Regions from separate parts of the Bacillus spongicola genome, predicted to be linked through region 2. Evidence: predicted binding sites of a transcription regulator. Region 2 holds the regulator's gene; each other region holds the start of a gene.

Region 1 (7,617 bases), on a different contig from region 2:
ATTATTGGTGATTTTAGGCATGGCGGTGGTGACGTATCTTCCCAGAATGGCCCCGTTCTTGCTGTTAGGAGAGATGAAGCTCCCTCCTTTTTTGGAAAGGGTGTTACGAAATGTGCCTTACGCTATTTTAGGCGCACTTATATTTCCAGGGGCGATTACGCTGAATACAGAAGACCTTTCTTTTGGTCTAATCGGAATTACGTCAGCTTTTTTGCTAGCTTTTTTAGGATGGAATGTTATTTTCGTTGTGCTTGGATCGATTGGCGTACTCACACTTTACTCATTATGAATACAAGATGGGCTGTTTTCGCAAAGTTTGTTTATTTTAGTATCAGTCTATAAACTATGATGTAGCTGTTTCAAAGCATTTTTACGTTTGTTTTTGATGGAAATCAACAGCAAAATGAAGGATTCAATCTAAAATTAGACGAAATAGGAACAATGAATACCAGACCCCCCATGTTCCTTCTCAGTCACCGCAATTGATGAAAATGGAGGTGTAGTGGTTTAATCATAATCCTTTCAGTCAACGATGATAAAGTCGGTACTAAGACGATCTTAGCACCTGAAAGAGACACAAGTTGACAACCATTTCCAAGGGTTTGAATGATGCCATGGCGGTGCATCTAGCGGAAATATGTATTGGTATGACTGTGTACACTTTCACTATACACTTTATGAAAGTGCAGGTAAAAAACAAGAAAGCTACAAAAAAGAATTCTGTCTACTTTTTCAAAGGCTCTTTTCGGATACTTTGTTGCTGTAGTATACAAAAAAGGATGGAAACACTCTTTTCATTCTTCATTTCGGGTTTAAAATGATGCGAAAAGATGCCCGAAGTCAATCTTCATCACGAATTGAGGGCTAATTCGAAAAGCCACAATCTTTGCGAAAACAGCCTTTTCAAAAAATGGATTAGCCATTTTAGGGAGGGTGCTTTTTTACGCCAAAATCAGTATCAATACCTATTTTCGTATAAAAGAGCGATTAGAAGAGATTTAGTGTAATGCTAAATCTTTTTTTAAATGGTAAGTGTTCTAAATGAATTGTAGGAAACTACATATAGTAAGAGGACGAGAAGGGGGAAGTCTGATGCTTCGTAAGTGGTCATTTCGTGCCGTGATTCTCTATCTGTTTTTTGGTTTGTTTATGTATTTGTACTTATTTATTTATGCTCAAAGTACCATTCCAGCAGATATGCTCGGAAGTAGTGCAGATCCGGCTACATTCATGAATAGTCGTGAGCTGATGTTGAGTGAAGAATACAGTAAAATTCGTAACTTACTCTTCTTTTTATCGACTCCTTATGAATGGTTATTGTATTTTTTAGTGTTGATTTTTGGTATTTCAAGAGGAATGGCTAGTTGGGCAGAAAAAACAACCAACAATCTATTTTTGCAAAAAGCTGTATATTTATTTTGGTTATCTTTAGTTGCCTTTGTTTTAGTATATCCCTTGCAATACTTATCTTTTACCCTTTCAAAGATGTATCATCTCTCTACTCAAAGTTTTTCGCAGTGGATGAAAGATGAAGTAATTGATTTTTGGGTGAACTATTTTTTGATGTTTGTAATTGTTGTTGTCATATACGCGTTAATGAAGAAATTCTCCAAAAAATGGTGGTTGGGTGCATGGGTGTTATCGATTCCGTTTACCTTGTTAATAATGTTTATTCAACCTGTTATTATTGATCCACTATATAATGATTTTTATCCATTGAAAGATAAAGAACTTGAAACCAAAATTTTAGCTTTGGGCAATAAAGCGAACATTCCTGCTGAGCATGTATATGAAGTGGATATGTCAGAAAAAACAACTCTCCTAAATGCCTATGTGTCAGGTATTGGTTCAAACTCTCGAATTGTTTTATGGGATACTACGATTGAGAATTTGTCTGAAGAAGAAATTTTATTTGTCATGGCACATGAAATGGCTCACTATGTGGAAAAACACATTTTTTTTGGTATCGGAGGATATTTGTTGCTATCGTTTATCGGGCTATGGTTAATCGCGAGGTGGATGGAGTATTTGGTAAGAAAACATGGTAAAGGGTTGAAAGTAAAAGAAGTTCATCATATAAGCTCCTTGCCCTTATTTTTCATATTGTCCTCCTTTTTGCTTTTTGCTGCGAGCCCACTCACAAATTTGAGTTCACGGTATATGGAAATTCGGGCTGATACTTATGCGATTGAGTTAACTGAGGATAAAGAAGCAGCCATTTCTTCTTTTCAAGAACTCTCCCGTGTAGGATTAAGTCAGGTAAATCCACCCTATCTTGTTAAGCTGTTTCGCTACACCCATCCGACGATGATGGAACGACTGATTATGTTGGAAAAATATGAAGAAAACTGACCTAATTAGGTCAGTTTTCTTTTATGCCTAGGCTAAATTTTAATATGGATTTGTGGCTAGTTCTAGACGGACCGATTCGAGGTCATAAGCCAAGCCTTGTGACAAGGTATTACCTCAAGATGGTTCATATTGTATTATTTACGTTAATTAGGCAAACGCTTTACATCTTTTTAAGGCTGTTTTCGTAAATTTTGTTGCTCCAGACACAAAGAAAAAACAGGCAGTTAGATTTTTTCATAGGATTTCCAATTTTTCATTTAAACATGAAAAATTTCTCGTAAAGAAAAGAGAAGGAAGCCACACCAGTAAAGGGTTTCACTCCTATTCATAGAGCCGCAAACTTTGCGAAAACTGCCAAGCGAAGAGAACCCTCGACACCTATTATTTTCATGCTTTAAATACTGCTGCGAAAGGAAATAATGTTTGTGAAATCAGCTTTCTACCGATAGTATGTGTAGTGTTATTCTAGAAAAAGAAAACTCCCCCTATTTTCAAGGGGGAAGGGATCACATACCGTATTGTAGTTTCAGCTCTTTAAATTGAGTGGAATAGTGAAGAAAATTGGGATGATTACGTTGATCAAGGGCTAAATCAATTTCCTGCTGTAACTTTTCTCTTTGGTGGTGAAATAAGATTTCTTGAAGTACCATGTCAATGTAAATTTCCGTCATTGATAAATCAGGGGACTGTTTCCGGGTCATTGCACAAGCTTTCATCAACTCAGCATAGGATTTTTTGTTTTCCATTTACAATCACCTCTGAAGTCTTTTTTTTATTATATGGAACAGTTGGAGAAATATCAATCATTTTTTTAAATTTTCAGAAAATATAAAAATTTTTAATGATTAAATAAAAAATCATAGAAAAAACACCTCATCTGGTAAAATATGTTATAGTTAAGATTGAACTTATATAGGGAGGCGAATAAATGATTGAAAATGATCGATTTATAGAAGAATACGAAATGAACCCTCAGACGATGATTCTGCTACCCGTTGAATATGGACAAGAATTATACACAAAAGTTTTTGAGCTTCATGATGAATTTCTTTCTCCCCGTTCACCGTTGGAAATTATTCGGAAAAGCTGTGAGTACTTTGGCTCATCATACGATGGTAGAAAAAACGGAACAAAGTTTTTAACAGGTGTCGTCTATAAAGCACCAATCATTGTTGATAGTCATACCTCTATTTTTTCTTTTCCAACGAGTTCCCCATCAAATCCTAACTGCATTTGGATTTGTGAAAAACATGTGAAGAGACATGAACGAGTAGAACCTAAGGTGACGAAGGTTGTGTTCAAAAATGGCCAGTCTTTTCATTTGCCGATTTCGCTTAATTCATTTGTTTCACAGCGTACAAGAACACTTATGCTAACCAGTCGTTTTATGTATGCAATTGAAGAAATGAAGAAAAAGGACCTCAACAATCCCTCCCATCATGAAGAAACTGCAGAGAAGAAAACCTACTATTGGATCGATTTCATTAAAGGAAAGGAGCGTGTTTAATCACGCTTTTTTGTGTGAGGTTGATGGATTATTTGGTTGGAAACGGCTGTATAGATAATATCTCATTAAACTCTCAACACCGTTTCTTAGGCGTGGATTAAAATAGTTGTGATGTTCTTCAAAGCCCTTATACAAAAATAGATACATCGTGAAAGCCTCATCTGATTCCATACGTTCTACCTTCATTTCCTTACTTCGCATTGTTTTTTTTACTGCACTTAAATCTTTCTGGATAACCATCATTGTCTGTTCGATCCATTCCAAATAAGGATTTTTTAATTTAAATGAACTGTTTTGAATTAGAGTTAAATCTTGGTTTAATACAGTTAACACCATTGGTAAATAGATTGCCTGTTCAAAAATATTGCGATCCTTTTCAGGAATTCTAGTCATGTGAAAAAACTCCCTCCCTAAAGAACGTATGTTCGTATATCAATTATACTGATTTAAGGCTCGATAATCAATAGTTATCTGTTTTCAATTGTAAGGTAGAAATGATTTTCGTCATTCATACATACATATGATTGTAAAGAGGTTTTAATAGGGAAATAATAAATGCTATGATATACTTCGAATTATAAGCGGAATTATTTGGTTTGAGCGTTGACATGTAAGGGGAAACTTTCTATATGGACATTCAATTAATAAAAGAGTGGGTTACATTAGAGAATATCATGCAGTTAATACAACATTATCGTTCCTTTGGACCCCTTGCTGGTATTTTGTTGCCGATGCTTGAGGCGTTTTTACCGTTCTTGCCACTGTTTATATTTGTGATGGCAAATGCGAGTGCCTTTGGATTATGGTGGGGATTCTTATTTTCTTGGATAGGTGCAAGTCTAGGAGCATATATTGTTTTTTTTATTGTACGACGTTTTGGTCAAAAAAAAATACTTCGCTTCTTGCAACGTCATCATAAAGTACAAAGGCTGATGAGCTGGATTGAAGAACACGGATTTGGTCCATTATTTCTACTTCTATGCTTTCCTTTTACCCCTTCAGCCGTTGTTAATATTGTTGCGGGTTTATCTCGCATGAGTATATACCAATATATGCTCGCAGTGTTAACGGGGAAAATGGTCATGATTTTTATCATAAGTTACATCGGATATGATTTAAGGGCTTTAATTACGCAGCCTTTAAAAACAGGAATTGCGGTTGGGCTGATCTTTATTTTATGGTACGTTGGTAAAAGAGTTGAAATTAGATTAAACAAAAAAATGGAAAAAAAACATCAAAGAAGTTAGCTTAGCTGGAGGGACAGTCGTTGAAGGAAGACTTAAAAAGAGAAGGAAAAGAGTGGATAAAAGCGCTTGGAATGGGATTAATCCTCTTTGTTATTATTCGCTTGTTTTTATTTGACAATTATACAGTAGAAGGCCAGTCTATGATGCCGACTATTAAGGATGGTAATAAACTCATAGTAAATAAGATAGGATATTCTGTTGGGAATATCGATCGATTTGATATTGTGGTGTTCCATGCGAACGATGAGGAAGACTACGTAAAGCGGGTCATTGGTTTACCAGGCGATTCGATTATGTATCAGAACGATGTTTTATATGTAAACGGAAAAGCTCAAGAAGAGCCATATTTGGAACAATTTAAAAAGCAGTATGTGTATGACAAATTAACTGGCGATTTTTCTCTCGAAGATGAAACGAGCGAAGCTGTTGTTCCAGAAGGAAAATTGTTTGTGCTAGGAGATAATCGACGGGGGAGTACAGACAGTCGCCATTTTGGTTTTGTTGATGAGGATAATGTCGTGGGGGAAGTGGGCTTACGTTATTGGCCTATCGACGAGTGGGAATTCAGTTTAAAGTAGGTCGATTCCTATTGAACTTTATAGTACAGAGCACCATATAATAATAAAAGAGCATTAAGTGAAGGACTCGAGGAAATCGAGTTCTTTTTAATTTTCAATTAAAAAATAGGATGATCATCCGTTTTTTTCGGATAGTTATTTCTATAGAAGTAAGGATTTACTATTTCATCCAATTCATTAAGACCGCTTTCTCAAAGAACCCTAAACCTCGGATTAGATGAACTTGTGGTTATCATATCAAGAATAAAACTGACAAAAAGGGTTGCATTCATTCAATTGTTGATTCAATCAAAACTACTTATACGAGATGAGCATGATAAACTATGGATAGTACCTAATCAAGTATAAGTCAAAAACTGTCGTATTTTCAAAAATTGGAGGGAGAGAGGAATGGGAAAAGCTAAGTTTCTAAACTGTGAGATTCTTTCAATAGAGGAGCTAAGGCCCCAGCTAAGAACAGGGGACCTATTATTTTGTTCAGGAAACTATCTGGTGAGTGAGCTTATCAAACAAATATCCGGCTCAATGTTTAGTCATGTGGCGATTGTAGTGATATGGGAAGAACAGTGTCTACTCATGGAAAGTGTAGAGGATGATGGCGTTCGCATCGTTCCAATTGAACATTATCTTACCAATTATGAAAATACAAAAGAACGCTATAATGGAAATCTCTTTCTGGCAAGACATCAAGAAATGGAAGTCATGTCCGACGACCACAAAAAAAGATGCTACAAACGGGATTCCATCTTTTGAATTGGGCCTATGACAAGGTCGAGATTGCCAGAATTGTTGCTCGAATTGGATTGGGAATGGGAGAACATGAAGATAATGATGAGTATATTTGTTCTGAATTTGTGCAGAAATGTTTTCTAGCGACGGGGATTTCCTTCAATGTAGATGAAAGAGGATTTATTTTTCCAGAGCATATAGCCATGGATCCATTAATGGAAGCCATAGATCAAATGAAATGATGGTAGAATGAGTAAGTAATCGTGATTTTTCAAGCAAGAACGGAATCGCAAATCATTTTAAGTGGACTCTTTTGATGAATAGGAACCATGTATATGAAAAGAGCTTCTTGGCTATTTAGTATTTAGTTCAAACAACTATGTAGGTTTCAGAACTCAATCAATTATTCTTGTAACAGGTGGTGAATGCTGAGCGAGCAATTGAATTCATTCCTTTGTCCGGTTTGGTTTTTCGCTTGTTTTAATCAATATGTAGAATCCTGACATTAAGCTAAAATGGTAGCATCAATTGAACCCTAGAAAATTGTCTTGTCAACACTAAATAGCGAAGAGCCTGAAAAGAGGCTATATTAAAATTGAAAGTACATAAAAAGAGTGGAGGAAAAGAAAGTATGGCAAATTTACCAAATTGTCCTAAATGTAATTCAGAATACACATATGAAGATGGAACGCAGTTTGTTTGCCCGGAATGTGGACATGAGTGGATGATATCATCCGGGGTAGAAGACAGTGAGCGCGAGAAAACGATACGTGATGCCAATGGGAATGTCTTAACAGATGGAGATTCTGTCACGGTGATTAAAGACCTTAAAGTTAAAGGAAGCTCCTCAGTATTAAAAATCGGCACAAAAGTAAAAAACATTCGATTGGTTGAAGGAGACCACGATATTGATTGTAAAATTGACGGATTTGGACCGATGAAACTAAAATCTGAATTTGTGAAGAAGGCCTAACTGAAAATCATTACTAAACATGATATCTGTAGAATAGTGAATGAAACTACTCACATTTTTTTAAAAAGGCTTTTTCGATTATTTTAGGGAAATGATTAGATCTATCAATTCTGCATTTAATATCAATGTAAAGATAGCTTGAAAGAGAATTCTCAAGCTATTTTTGTGAAAAGAATATCCGCACCTCTATTTTCGGCCTCATTAAGAGGAGTTTCGAAAATAGTCTTTTAA
Region 2 (7,617 bases):
TGTTGTTGCTTCCACTCCTACAGTATGACCATATTCTGGGTGTCCAGGTGTTTTGCTTCCCCATTGGCGAAAGTTTTTGATTTCTTCCATTGGCAAGCCATAGCCAGACAAGTGCAGCATACTATATAAAAGCATAGATCCATGTCCCGCAGATAAAACGAAGCGGTCCCGATTAAACCATTCAGGATTTTTTGGATTATGATTCATAAATTCAGTCCATAAAGAATAGGCCATCGGCGCAGCGCCCATTGGCATTCCTGGGTGTCCTGAATTCGCTTTTTCAATTGCATCAATTGAAAGAGTTCTAATTGTATTTACAGCTAATAAATCCATTTGATCAAACATAAAAATTTACATCCTTTCTCGTCATAATTTGACTCATTCTTAATATTAATCGTCTTTTCAAGTTTATACAACAACAATGAATTCATTGTAACAATTTTGATGAATAATTCTTCACATTATTTGCATTAAGTGACCAAATCATCCGCTCGTTTATCAAATATTGCTTTCCCACATAAAAACAAACAAAAAACCAAGAATTGATTCTTGGTTTAATGCATTTTTTTCTTATCTAGTCGATCTTTTACTTTTTGCGGAGTGACGTCATTTCCATTGGGATCGATCACTCTTGTATTCTCTATGGTAGATTTCATTGAATTACGGAAATTTGATAAATATTCCTGCCTTAGATCTTGGCGCTCAATGGTTTCTTCAACTGATAATGTACCAGCTTTCGCTATTTTAGAAAGCTGATTTAATCGAGCGAGTTTATCCGGATTTAACATGATAAGCTCCCCTTTCTTGTTGTTTTAAACGTCTATCATTTGTATTGATATGTTACAAGATAGTGTTCAAAATAACAAGTATCATGCTTCTTCTCGTTTTTTCATAAACTCTTGATATCTTCTATGAACCGTAGCTTTCGATACATTGAAACCAAATCCTCTTAATGTTGCAGCAATTTCAGAGAATGTTAAATCATTTTTACGCAATCGGACAATTTCTTCAATCGGTACTTCTTTTCGTTCTCTTCCTTCAATATTCCCTTTATTCTTTAAATTGTTTTCAGGTTTAAATCCGTTATCAACTGCTCTAATCATGCCACGCTTGATTTTCAGGTTATGAATTTTCCGTTGATGTTCCTCAACCATGCTCACAATTTGAAGAACCATTGAATCTGACTCTGATAATTGAAGCTCTCCTTTATGAGAAATACTATAAAGCTTTATCTCCTCTTTCAATAAACAATGGATCAAAGCAATTTTTGCGTTTCCTCTACCGATTCTCGTTTCATCTTGAATTAAAATGGCTTCGATATTATGAACTTTTATTTCATCTAAAAGTTCAAAAATTCCTTCTCGGTCTAAATCATAGCCGCTTGCTTGATCTTTTATCACAGAATGAATATCGAATCCCCATTGACTGGCTAGTTTCGTTAATTCTTCTTCCTGTCGTTTTAGTGACGTTTCTTGGGTTTCCTTTTTCGTGCTAACGCGACAGTAAATGATGCATTTCATATTGAAATTATTCTCCTTTTAACGCATATTGTGGTGTATTAAGATCCATTTGTTTTATCTCTTCGAACTTAACAGGGATATAAATGGACTCACCAGCGATTAGGTCATAGTTCTTCATCTCATTTTGATCAGAAACCCATCGAATAAAATCACTCTTATTCATCCCATGAAGTTTTTGATATTGATCTGCTATCGTCCATAGCGAGTCGCCTTTTTCAACTGTAATATGTAAATAAGAACTTGTGTCAGTTTCTTCTAACTGGTTTAACATAACCAAACCTGAAATAAATGTCAAAATCATTAATAACACTACAAAATTATTATTTTTTAGGAAAGTAATCATCTTCATCGCTCCTATCGAATGTTTGTTCGTATTAATTACATTATAATAGGAACGAATGTTCGTTGTCAACTAAAACTAGAACTTATGTTTGTATCTAACAAAAAATAATGATATAATAAGTTTAAGAGATTGAAGAGATTTGAGGTGCAGATAATGACAAAACTATCAAAAAGGCAACAAGATATTCTTGAATTTATTAAGCAAGAAGTAAAAGTAAAAGGCTATCCACCTTCTGTAAGAGAAATCGGCGAAGCGGTAGGATTAGCATCTAGTTCTACTGTTCATGGACATTTAGCACGATTAGAAAGCAAAGGTTTGATCCGCAGGGACCCAACTAAACCCCGTGCAATCGAAATTTTAGATTTAGAGGTGGATCAAATCCCACGACAACGTGTTGTCAATGTACCAATGGTAGGTAAAGTTACCGCTGGTATTCCAATTACAGCGATTGAAAACGTTGAAGAGTACTTTCCTTTGCCCGAAAGGTTAGCTCCTGCAGATGAACCGGTCTTCATGCTTGAAATTATGGGAGACAGTATGATCGATGCTGGGATCTTAGACGGTGACTACGTGATTGTTCGTCAACAGCAAACAGCCAACAATGGAGAGATTGTCGTTGCGATGACTGATGAAGATGAAGCAACCTGTAAACGTTTTTTCAAAGAAACAAACTTTATCCGCTTACAACCTGAAAATCCTACGATGCAACCCATCATTCTCCAAAGTGTAAGTATACTAGGAAAAGTGATTGGTGTTTACCGTCAAGTTCATTAAACCTTGCATCTGCAAGGTTTTTTTCTTTTTCACTTGGGCTCTTTTTATACGAAAATGGGTTTTGATGCTGATTTTGGCACAAAAAAGCACCCTCCTAAACTGGCTAACCCATTTTTTTGAAAAGTAGACAGAATTCTTTTTTGTTGCTTTCTTTCTTTTTACCTGCACTTTCATAAAGTTTATAGTGAAAGTGTACACAGTCTTAACAATGCATAATTCCGCTAGAGGCACCGCCGGAAATGGTTGTCAACTTGTCTCTCTTTCAGGTGCTAAGATCATCTTAGTACCTACTTTATCATCGTTGACTGAAAGGATTAAGATTTAACCACTACACCCCCATTTCCATCTATTGCGGTGTCTGAGAAGGACATGGGGGTTTCGTATTCATTGTGGCTATTTCAGCTAATTTTAAATTAAATCCTTCATTTTGTTTTTTTATTCATCAAAATGAGTATCCCTTTTGCTCAGAATTTTGTAAGGATGTCCAAATAGATGTCCAGATTGTTGACGAAAGCAATGCTAGTCTAGTACTTGAAGAAGTTTACTATGAACAAGTTTATTTAATCGCTTTAATAAAAGTTTTTCACTTTATCGAACTTGTAGTGAATCCGTTAGCACAGCTAAAAAACTCTTATCAAGTCACACTTGGAATCGTAATGGAAATCCGATAGCTGCACCATCATTCACAGAAATGGTACATGACTCCAATTGGATTAACTTTGTTCAAAAAAGAAGACAAATTCAATTATTTCTATGATTTACTTCAGGTAGCGATTCGTTATTTTGATAGATACTGCTGACAATGTTACCAAGACTCAAGTAAGATAGGTTTGAGTTACTTGTGAGAAAGGAAAGTATGATCCTTCTGAATATGAATTGAAAGAAGTAAAACTTTGATTGTACATCCTCCCTTTAAGAGACAGATGGATAGTCTATTTCTTTCAACCTATGGACTTAATGCGAATGAAAATCTACGAGAAATAGGACCTTATATAAGCCTTTAATAATTTGTATACTTAAACGACCACCCGCTAAAGCAGGTGGATTTAGACATAAATGTCACCGACTAAAGTCGCAATTCAAGACTCAAGTCTTCTCAAAGTACCTAAGCTGAAGCATACTGAATTTGACTAAACTCACTCCTCAATCTTGAATATATCGTCTTTTCCATCACCAAACTGGTTGGCTATATAGTTTCGAATGATTTCTTCTGTTACCGTTCCAACTGTTGCGCAGAAATATCCTCTCGCCCATAGATGTTGTCCCCAAAATCTCTTCTTTAATTCAGGAAACTCATCCTGGAGGAGTCTTGATGATCGTCCTTTCAAGTACTGCATTATTTTACTTGGTGCTAGGCTTGGAGGACAAGATAGCAATAAGTGGATATGATCTTTCCCCACACTCCCTTGCAAAATCGTGATTCCTCTTGCTTCGCAGCCTTGCCTTATTAATTCTCTTGTTCTTTTGGCAATTGGTCCATGTAGAACTTTATATCTATATTTCGTAACCCATATAACATGATATTTTATATCAAATACCGCATGACTACTTTTTTGATAACCGTCTATACTCTCACCTCTATCGTAAGTATGGACATTTAAAGACAAGGCTAAAAGCGGATACCGTCTAAAGACGGTGGAGTTAGACCACGCATTTGTAAATTAAAAAATTGGAGCGGAAGGCACTCGACTCCTGCGGGATTAGCGGGACAGGTGAGACCCCACAGGCGCGTTCTTCCGCCGAGGAGGCTCACCGCCCGCCCCGCGGAAAGCGAGTGCCTGGAGCGGAAATCTATAACCTAGTTTGAAATTGAAAGTTCAACGATATTGCAAGTCAGTAAGAGAATCTTATATCAACTGAAACAGTGAGTCTTTCTGAGCTAACGGCATACTCATTTTCATCAATAATAGACGAAAAAATGCCCGGTGCAAAGCAATTTAACAGCTGATAGACTGGTTCGAATAGTAGCAATCTTAGCGAAAACAGACTTCTGTAAAAATCATTAGAGGTCCACTGTGTTCACCCAACGAATTGAAAATAATGCAAAAATACCCCCGAAGACAATCTTTGTCGCAAAATAAGATTTAGTGCGAAAGGCAACAATCATCAAAAATCAGCCTTCACTCACCAAAATTCACTTGCATATAGTGAGGTAAATAAAGGAGGCCATAAAAATGTTACATACTGTTAAATCTGGTGAAACGCTTTTTGCCATTTCAGAAGACTACCGAACTCCCCTTCAATCTATTCTTCAAGTCAACCCCGGTATCAACCCTGATCTTATTTATGTCGGTCAACAAATAACTATTCCAGGATATCCCTCTCCTGACACAATCCCCTACCAAATTAACATCAATCTAACTAACCGAACACTCACCCTTACTTATAACAATCAAACCCAAAAGGTCTATCCCGTTGGGGTAGGGAAAATGCTCAGTTCAACCCCGATTGGCAACTATATCATTATTAATAAAGCACCGAACCCAGGGGGTCCGTTTGGGACGATATGGATGAGTTTGTCGAAAAAGCACTACGGAATACACGGAACAAATAACCCTTCCTCCATTGGCAAATTTGTCTCCAAAGGCTGCGTTCGAATGTACAATGCGGACGTTGAAGAGCTCGCAAGCATTATTCCAATCGGTACAGCAGTGAAGATTCGCTCATAAATTTTCTCTAACATCGTCTAAACCTCTTTAACAAATTTGCATAATCTAATAAAAAGGGGGTGAAAATTATGAGCAATAATGATATACCTTTATGGAATGAAGTTCCATATGCTGGCGAAGATTTTTCTCCATCAAACCCAGAAGCTCCTTATACCTCTTCATGGCCAACTTTTTACATCAAACGTGAGGGCTCCAACTTCAGCACAAGAGATGGTGAAGCTATTCACTTTAATATTCTCTCTCCCGATCGCATACACTGGGAAACTGAATTAAAAAAAGTCAAAAGTACTCTCGCTAACTTAACCGAACGGGAAAAAACGATTGCCACTTACTGGTCACGAGGGCCTGCGACAAAACAATGGACACCCATAGCCGATAAATTGATCGACTCTTTTGGAGTTGAAGCCCCACGTGCAGCAAGGATTTTATCTATTCTATATGCTGGACTAAATGATGCATTTGTTGCGACTTGGTACTATAAATTTGAGTGGAATGTCGCTCGACCCAATCAATTAGATCCTACGCTTAAAACTTATATATGTACTCCTAGACACCCTTCCTATCCATCAGGTCATGCTGCTATCGCCGGTGCAGCAGAAGTTATTCTGGGCTATTTTTTTCCTAGCATGAGAAGAAGACTTCATGAATTAGCAGAAGAATGTGCTGCGTCCCGATTGTATGCAGGTGTACATTTCCCTGTAGATAATTCAGAGGGCTTGAAATTGGGCAGAGAAGTTGGTCAAATTGTGATAGAAGAAATTCGGAATAATCGGGATGAATCTCGAGGGATCATCGACATCCCCCTCTCGTCCAGACGCCCCGTTGACTTACTACCACCACCCTATGAACAATCCATTCCTTTTGATTTTGACAATGCCTGTGAGTCACTAACCACGACAAACTCTGCACCTCACTTTCGAAGAGGCTATAGAGGTACAAAACCGAAACTATTTTTTTAGCTATTGTTGCAAAAAAAGGAGAGCAGATATTATATCTGCTCTCCTTTTTCTCAACCTAAGATACTCATTAACGAGGATGATTTACTCATTCAGAATCTATAATCATCAGCCCACGATCAATTAGCTCTTTGTACTCGTCCTTCAAATCACGTATTGCCTCTAATTGGCTAAACAATTCAGCCTGTTTATTAGGTAGTAGATCATTTTTTAAAAGTAATTCTAGTATTTCAATTCGTAGTAACCAATCATCTGCAGATACTTCCGTTAATTCATCGATAAGATCCGGCAATACTTCTTCTAATTCAACAACATACTCCGCATTTTCCCGTAATTGACGTACTCTTGAATACATATTCTCGATTGGACTGGGTTGTAATTCTCTCACTTTAGAATTCAACTCCACTACTTCATCAGCAAAAAAGGCTTCTGAATCCGCTGCACCTGCAAATACTGATATTATTTCAGACCCAACTGCCATATCATACTGACCCCAAGATTCTTGAAATAGTACCTCTTCTTTATAATTAACCGTACAGTTTGTAAAAGAAATTAATTGAATGATTTCTTTATCTCTTACCATATCGACCGGAATTCCTTTTACGATAATTCCACTAGCAAAGTGAAGCTCACAAAATTGATTGAGTACAATACCAGCCCGGGATAGTTCATTGTCCGACCATTGTTCTAACGGTTTGACAAAGTCCCTTAACCCTCCAATTGGTGAACCAAATCCATCTGTATGGGTAGCTACACTGTGACCAAATAGCTCTACATTGTTAGAATTTAAAGAGGTCTTTCCATCTGTCTTCATGTAAATCGCTTCACCCTGAATGTTTTTCGTGATGGAAGAAAGTGTTCCTGTTACTTGCAGACCAGAACTATAGACAATCGTAGCTGTTCGAGCTGATTGAATAGCTTTTTCTAGACTTTTTGTTCCACCTTGTTTCCACGCCATCGTTTCAGAAAATTCCTTTACAGCATGTATTAATTCTGCAAAGTCTTCACTAACGAAAAGCTGGGGTTGAGGCTTTGTTATATCAAAAGAAGAAGAGATAACTTTTTGAAGTGCAAACGGTATTTTCTCCACTTGGTCTGTCAGACTATTTCTTCCTTCTGATACAGATGATAACAGTCCAGCGCCGTAAATTTTAGGATTAGTAATCGATCCTACTAAGCCATACTCAACAGTCCACCAGTATAATCGAGAAATTTCTTCTGCTTCTGATAATCCAGTAACTTGTGATTGCTTTTGTTCCATTACCCGTTTCGCATTTGAAATTTCTGTTGCTGAGGCAATACCGCTTTCAAGTAGATTAGAATAATCTCTTGTGGCCTCAAAAACCTCATGTTCT
Region 3 (7,617 bases), on a different contig from region 2:
CCAACGCCATTTGCTGTGGGCAATGTAAATGCGTATGTAATCAAAAGTGATGTGTTGACGTTAATAGATGCAGGTCCGAAAACAGATGAAGCATGGGAAGCTATGAAATCTGGACTTAGCCATTTGGGCTATTGTCCGGAAGATATTGAACAGGTTGTGTTAACGCATCATCATCCTGATCACGCGGGACTGCTTGACTATTTTTCACATGAGGTTCCTGTTTATGGTCACTCGTATAATCAGGATTGGCTCTTGCGAACAGAAGCTTTTTTCAAAAGACATGATGATTTTTATGCTGAGCTATTTTTGGAACTCGGTTTACCTCAACAGTTTCTTATTTTTTTAGACCGTTTACGGGCTCCATTGAAATGGATGTGTCAGCGCACATTAACAGGTGTATTACAAGAAGGAGATGCTATCCCGGGCTTGCAAGAATGGAAAGTAATTGAAACTTTAGGACATGCTCAAAGTCATCTGTCTTTTTATCGTGAAAAAGATGGAGTGTTAATAGCAGGCGATCATCTTATCGCACATATTTCCTCTAATCCTTTAATTGAGCCTGCGGAACAAATGGAGCAAGAACGACCAATGCCTCAAGTACAGTACAATGCCTCTCTACGTAAAATGCTAGAGTACGATATTTCGCTTGCCTTTAGTGGTCATGGTAGTGAGATTAACGCTGTACATGAACTTGTAAACAGACGTTTAGAGCGCCAGCACGTACGCGCCATGAAGGTGAGAGATATGCTGGTGGAAGAACCTAAAAGCTGTTTTGACATTTGCCAAAAATTATTTCCAGAAATATTTAAGAAGGAACTAGGCTTAACGATGTCGGAAACATTAGGTCAATTGGATTACTTACTAGATGTTGGAGAAGTTAGTGTTACACATAACGAGTACGGGGTAGCGATGTATTCAGCTTAAAAAGGAGGCAGCCCGCTGTGAAAGGGAAATATATAGTGATTACGGGAGCCTCAGGTGGGTTAGGTGCTTCCATTGCCTATGAATGTGCCAAGCAAGGTGGAAACGTTGTGTTGCTCGCTCGAAATAAGGAAAAGCTACAAGCGATTCAACAAGACCTTCATGAGAAATATAAGATAAAGGTTCAAATTTATTCCGTTGACGTCACTAATATCAATGAGGTTGAAAATATTTTTAGCTTAATTCGACAGGAATTACCGGCGATTGATGTATTAGTAAACAATGCCGGGTATGGGGTCTTTGATGATGCTGATGAGGCTCAATTTGAAGACATCAAAGGAATGTTTGATTTGAATGTACTCGGACTAATTTCATGTACAAAGCAAGTGTTACCGCTTATGAAGCAAAGAAGAGGCGGACAAATTATCAATATAGCTTCACAAGCCGGAAAACTAGCGACCCCTAAATCGAGTGCGTATGCAGCGACGAAGCACGCTGTCCTTGGTTATACCAACGCCTTACGCCTGGAGTTAAAGCCATTCGATGTCAAAGTAATGGCCGTTAACCCTGGACCCATTGCAACGAATTTCTTTGATGTTGCTGATCGGAACGGGAATTATCTTAAAAGTGTAGAAAAATGGATGCTAAAGCCTGAAGTAGTAGCGGGAAAAATCGTTTATTATATGTTTACGAATAAAAGAGAAATCAACTTGCCTAACTGGATGAATGTGATCAGTAAAGTTTATACAATAATGCCGAGTGTAGTTGAAAAACTAGGAGGCAAATCCTTTTATCAAAAATAACGCCACTTTTTTCTGAAACGTCAGAAAATGAGAGTGGCGTTTTCTTTTTGAAACCGATAGAATTCAATCTATTCTAATTTTTTTAATACGATCAAATTTTTGATTAGTGATTTTAACCAATAAATTTATTCTTTTCTACTTAAGCAATGATTTAGCTAATCAAATATTCATACACCACACCTTGAATGATTTCATGAAGATCTTGTGATTTGCTTTGAAGTTGCTTCTCGATGTGGTGAAAGAAGTCCTCCTAATCCTCTTCGTTTATAGGGAGAGAAGCCTCACTATGTCCATATTGTTGAAAGCATTGCACCACCATTTTCTTGAGAAACTGCCCCTCCATTTTGTTCACCACACATTGATTATACTTATTTTTCTTTCTTTCCAATAGGCTGTTTTCGCAAAGTTTGTTGCTTTTCGTATCAGTCTATTATCTATGATTTAGCTTAGATTCGTCTATTTTTGATGGAATTCAACAGTGAAATGAAAGATTTAATCAAAAATATGATGAAATAGCCACAATGTATACGAAAAGAGCCTTCCAATATGAATTTATTTAGATAACAGATGAATTTTTATTGTAAACGAACATATATTCGTATAAACTTTGGGTATAAATAATATTAGAACAAATGTTCTATTTGAGGGGGAGAACATGACAGTAGACTACAGTAGGCTACCACAACGGAAGATTTTATGCATCGATATGAAGAGCTTTTATGCCAGCTGTTCGGCCGTCATGAGGGGGTTAAATCCTCTTGAGTGTTATTTAGCAGTAGTTGGAGATCAGGAGCGGCAGGGCAGTATCGTGTTAGCAGCTTCTCCGAAACTGAAGAAGGAATTCGGGATTAAAACAGGTTCCCGTCTTTTTGAGATTCCAAATGATCCCCGTATTATTTTGGCGAATCCGAAAATGGCGACCTACATCCGAATATCGACAGAGATTACCCGTCTATTTCACCGCTACGTTCCGAAAGAAGCTATTCATACGTACTCAGTTGATGAAAGCTTTTTAGCGATTGATGGAGTGTCGACTTTATGGGGAGATGCTCATACGACTGCCGAGAAAATTAGATCAGATATAGAAAGAGAATTTCAGTTACCGTGTGCCATAGGGATTGGTCCTAATATGTTGCTTTCAAAGTTATGCTTAGATTTAGAGGCGAAAAAAACAGGAATTGCCGAATGGACGTATGAGGATGTTCAAACGAAGCTTTGGCCTGTGACGCCGCTGAGTGAAATGTGGGGAATTGGCAAAAGGGTAGAACGAACGTTAAACCGGATGGGGGTTTTTTCAATTGGTCAGCTTGCTCGCTACGACCTAAAAAAATTGGAAGTTAAATTTGGTGTAATGGGCAATCAGCTTCACTATCATGCATGGGGAGTGGATTTATCGGAAATTGGGGCCCCAATTATGGAAGGGCAAATTAGCTTTGGAAAAAGTCAAATTCTACTCAGAGATTATAAAAAGGAAGAAGAAATTAAGCATGTTATTTTAGAGATGTGTGAAGAAGTAGCACGCCGAGCACGGAATCATCAAAAGGCCGGACGAACGATTAGTTTCGGCTTAGGCTATAGTCAAGATGAATTTGGTGGTGGGTTTCATCGCTCTCGTTCAATTGAGCATCCGACGAATATTACGATGGAAATGTACCGGGTATGCCTTGAATTGTTTCATGAGCATTACGAAAAGAAAACCGTCCGGCAAATTTCGATATCGCTTTCGAATATTGTCGACGACGAATCACTGCAGCTTGATTTATTTCGTCCGGACTTAACGAAAAAACGAGAGCTGGGCTATGTGATGGATCGATTACGAAATCGGTATGGCTCTGGAGCAATTCTTCGAGCGGTTTCGTATACAAACGCAGGAACGGCAAGACACCGGGCCCGGTTAGTGGGCGGACATAGAGCCTAGAAAGGAGAGAGAAGGATGATTCGTGATCGCGGAAGAATGAAATGGACCTCGATGATGCTACCAGAGCACGTGAAGCTACTTCGAGACTGGTCAAAGGAAGATAGCTTCGAAAAGGAAAAAGAAATAGATGAACAGCAGCTAGAGGATTTAAACATCGTTGCTGCGGAAGCGATGGAATACGGGAAGTGTGTCACCATTACCCACTACACTAACAAGCGCTATGAATTACTGGTGGGCACGCTTCACTCCTGGGATGCCTACAGTGAAACGTTTCAGGTGATCGATCGTTTCGAGGCTAAGCATGAAGTTGCGCTCAAGCGCATCATCGATCTTCGTTTGAGTGATTAGAAATGTACTATCAAGGTTGTAAATCATAGAAATAATAGGGTTTGCGTTATCTTTTGTATTATTTCATATATAATTTTCAGAAAAATGTCTGAAACGATCCATTTTTAGTAGCTATTAGGTACAAACTATACAAAAAGAGACTTTGCATATTGTAATGCTGATACTTACAAATAGTTTTTGATAAATGGCTGTGTCGCAAAGTTTGTTGCTTTATCGTATCAGTTTATCATTTTGGATATAATTTTGTTTCGGGCATCATTTCGCCTGTTTTTGATGGAAATCAACAGTGAAATGGAGGGTTTAGTCAAAAATGAGATGAAAGAGCCACAATGTATACGAAAAACTCGATGGCAGCGCTCGCTTCACGCCGCCACCGCCTATCATGAAAATCCAGCCTAAAGACACAGAATAATCGTCTATCCCATTAATTAGCTGACCATACTGTTTACTAACAATACGACCAGTCCGAAGACTCTTTGGTGGATCTATCTCTAAGAGAGGATACCCTGTACGAAAAACTGGTTGTGACAGTTTAGAAGAACCGCCTATTGTGTTTTTTATCACGTATACAAAATTTTTTTACTACGTATCCTGTCACATGTATTGTCAATAAATTGCGAGGTGAAGCTTAAAATGGATGCCATGATGAATGAAAAATGATTCAATACCTAAAAAAGAAAGGATATAATTTCGAATTAACAGGACAACAGACAGCGTAAGTACTATAAAATTGTAGGATTAGTACAAGATCACTGGCCCCAAAAAATGTGAATATTGAGGGCTTAGTTTAGTTATGCTTCCTACCAATTGAGTTTTCATACAAAATGGATGCCATGATGAATGAAAAATGATTCAATACCTAAAAAAGAAAGGATATAATTTCGAATTAACAGGACAACAGACAGCGTAAGTACTATAAAATTGTAGGATTAGTACAAGATCACTGGCCCCAAAAAATGTGAATATTGAGGGCTTAGTTTAGTTATGCTTCCTACCAATTGAGTTTTCATACAAAGAGCCTTCTGGAAGACAAACGAGCCGCCAATTGACGACTCGTTTGTCTTTTTACTTATGTCCTTAAAATCACAATTTTTTGACTGTTACTATCTAAATGAAACCATTTAAGGGGAAATTCAGTCTTAGGAAACAGAACGTGGGAATAAAATGTTGTTCTCAAGATGAATATGCTGAAATAAATCGGATTCCAGCGCTTCGAGACGTTGATAAGCGAGCCGGTATGTTCCGCAAGCACCTGCCGGTGGTGTATAGTCATTCGTAATCTCACGCATTTGTTTTAGAATAGTGCCGGCTGTAGTATGCTCATGTTCCAATTCTTGTACAACAGCTAGTAGCTTTTGACGGTTTTGCTCAGTAGGGTTTTCTTCAAATTCTAAAATTAAAGGAAAGTCGATCGTTTCTTCTTTGCTGGTATGTTGTTCTAACTCAGCCTTTAGTTCATAAAAAAGCTTGTGAATTGTGACTAAGTGAGGATGTGTTGCTCCGTGAACTCTGTGTACTTTTGTTATATAAGGACTAAGAAGTGGTAATTCCTCGTTTAGATAGGCATGATGTTTTTGAATAATATACTCGATTAATTCACGTGAGCTAGAATGTTCCCAATCAATCGTGGCTTCACTTAAAGCAAACATTTGCTGATAAAGTTCGTTTAATTTTCCAAGTACTTCTCCTACGGAAAGATTTTTCTCTTGAATTGCTTCAATTAAGGGACGATTTCCACCACAACAAAAATCAATTCGATAGGTTTTAAATAGGTCGCTAGCTTTAGGGAATTTCGTTACAATTTCTGCCACTGTTTGGGAATCAGTTAATACTTGCTTCATGGATATACCTCCGATTTTTTAGTTTATGAGTGTAAAACAAGCTAGTCACAAAAGGAATGTGATTTGTATCAAAAAATAAGTTAAATTAGTAATCGACGATTAATAACGCTGTTTTTACAAAGGTTGTTGCTTCTCTGACCAGTCTATAAACGTTGATATCGCTTGGTTTCGGGTCATCTTTTCACATCATTTTTAACTCGAAATGAGGAAAGAAAAGAGTGTTTCCATCCTTTTTTGTATGCTACAGCAACAAAGTATGCGAAAAGAGCCATTAATAAAGAAGCTCATTTTGTAATTTTTCAAGATTGATTATATAGCATCCTTGTTTATCAAGTTCGATCAGTTTCTTTTTTCGTAGAGTATTTAAGGTTCGACTCACGGTTTCTCTCGTTGTTCCAATCATATTAGCGAGCTCACGATTGGTAAAGTTTGTGGTGATTTTATAAAGGTTTACACTGCATAGCGTACCATTCGATTTTGATAACCGAATCAAAAGCATAATGATTTGTTCATACGTATTATGAAGAATTTTTTCTTCTAAGCGATTTTGAAGATCCACGATTTTTTCTCCGAGAACTTTAAAGATTTTAATGCAAAGTTCCGGGTTTTTGATTAATACTTTTTCAAAATCGACAATCGGCATGACGATTAGTTGAGCCGTTTCAATGATTTCAGCATTTGCTGGAAACGTTCCTTTTCGAAAAAAACCCGCATGTGGAAACATTTCACCGGCTTGGAGAACGGATACAATCTGTTCTTTGCCCGCCGCATCATTTCGGTAAATTTTTACTTTTCCAGAATGAATAAAGAAAACCCGGTCGAGTACATCTTCTTGCATAAAAACAAGTGATTTTGGGTTAAAGGTTCTTGTGATCGAAATATCGACAAAGGGTATTAGTTCTTCGGTTGAGAGTTCTTTAAACAAAGGTACTGCTTGAAAATGGGCCTGGATATCATTCCATCTCATTACAATACCATCCTTTCTTATAGTAAGACTGTTTTCACAAAGTTTGTGGCTTTTCGTTAGTATACTAACTTTGATATCACATTGTTTCGAGGCATCATTTCGTCTATTTTAGATGGAAATCAACAACAAAATGAGGTCTTCCATCTAAAATTAGATGAAATAGTCACAATGTATACGAAAGGAGCTTTTCACAGCAACATCTATATGCTAAAAAGATCGATTTCGGGTCATCTTTCCTAATTTTTGGGACAAAATCACTTAGATTTTGCGGAGAGCTTTTGGGACATACACACACGCCGGTTCACTTTCTAAATAATCTCCTGTTAGGGCATAGGCTCTCGACCTAGATCCCCCACAGACGTTGCGAAACTCACATTTCCCACATTTCCCTTTGTAGGAGTCAGGATTTCGCAATTGTTTTAGAATCGGTGAATGACGATAAATTTCCGGTAGTGCGGTTTCCCTTACATTCCCTACTTTAATAGGGAGAAGCCCGCTAGGGTAGACGTCCCCGATATGAGAAATAAACACGAACCCATTTCCGTCATTTACTCCTCGAGGGGCACGACCTAGACCATCAATCTGACCGGTTTTACCAGAATGTAACGTATCCTCATATTGAATCCTTTTGTTTTGGTCTATATTTTTGCGCATCTTATCCTGAAGAACAACGCGTCGATAGTGCTGAGCGGCAGTTGTTTTTATATCAAATGGGACGCGTTGGCTTAATTGGTTGAGCCAACGGAAAACTTTTTCATGTTGAACAGGTGAAATCATATCCGTTTCTTTGCCCCGTCCGATAGGGACAAGGAAAAACAC

What was found. Region 2 encodes LexA, which represses DNA repair genes until DNA is damaged. Its sites were predicted from a motif close to CGAACATATGTTCG; they were not measured.
Region 1: the regulator LexA is predicted to act here: its motif matches at 4,274-4,287, upstream of U8D43_RS05615 (YhjD family protein).
Region 3: the regulator LexA is predicted to act here: its motif matches at 2,310-2,323, upstream of U8D43_RS04765 (Y-family DNA polymerase).

What each region holds. Positions count from the first base shown of each region.
Region 1 covers NZ_JAYKTS010000005.1:165,930-173,546, reverse strand. The annotation lists gene U8D43_RS05635 (AzlD domain-containing protein) at 1-289, shown strand, start outside; gene U8D43_RS05630 (M48 family metallopeptidase) at 1,093-2,352, shown strand; gene U8D43_RS05625 (IDEAL domain-containing protein) at 2,859-3,098, opposite strand; gene U8D43_RS05620 (competence protein ComK) at 3,281-3,859, shown strand; gene U8D43_RS05615 (YhjD family protein) at 3,860-4,252, opposite strand; gene U8D43_RS05610 (TVP38/TMEM64 family protein) at 4,489-5,106, shown strand; gene lepB (signal peptidase I) at 5,127-5,684, shown strand; gene U8D43_RS05600 (YiiX/YebB-like N1pC/P60 family cysteine hydrolase) at 6,075-6,437, shown strand; gene U8D43_RS05595 (hypothetical protein) at 6,434-6,655, shown strand; gene U8D43_RS05590 (zinc ribbon domain-containing protein YjdM) at 7,045-7,386, shown strand.
Region 2 covers NZ_JAYKTS010000020.1:49,573-57,189, reverse strand. The annotation lists gene tkt (transketolase) at 1-345, opposite strand, end outside; gene U8D43_RS13860 (DUF896 domain-containing protein) at 555-788, opposite strand; gene U8D43_RS13855 (YneB family resolvase-like protein) at 870-1,520, opposite strand; gene yneA (cell division suppressor protein YneA) at 1,528-1,863, opposite strand; gene lexA (transcriptional repressor LexA) at 2,017-2,637, shown strand; gene U8D43_RS13840 (hypothetical protein) at 3,027-3,308, shown strand; gene tnpA (IS200/IS605 family transposase) at 3,774-4,205, opposite strand; gene U8D43_RS13830 (L,D-transpeptidase family protein) at 4,812-5,306, shown strand; gene U8D43_RS13825 (vanadium-dependent haloperoxidase) at 5,375-6,265, shown strand; gene U8D43_RS13820 (aromatic amino acid hydroxylase) at 6,351-7,617, opposite strand, start outside.
Region 3 covers NZ_JAYKTS010000004.1:211,910-219,526, reverse strand. The annotation lists gene U8D43_RS04775 (MBL fold metallo-hydrolase) at 1-924, shown strand, start outside; gene U8D43_RS04770 (SDR family NAD(P)-dependent oxidoreductase) at 942-1,724, shown strand; gene U8D43_RS21155 (YqzH family protein) at 1,975-2,067, opposite strand; gene U8D43_RS04765 (Y-family DNA polymerase) at 2,380-3,642, shown strand; gene U8D43_RS04760 (YolD-like family protein) at 3,658-3,990, shown strand; gene ric (iron-sulfur cluster repair di-iron protein) at 5,130-5,831, opposite strand; gene U8D43_RS04750 (Crp/Fnr family transcriptional regulator) at 6,103-6,798, opposite strand; gene U8D43_RS04745 (TIGR04053 family radical SAM/SPASM domain-containing protein) at 7,057-7,617, opposite strand, start outside.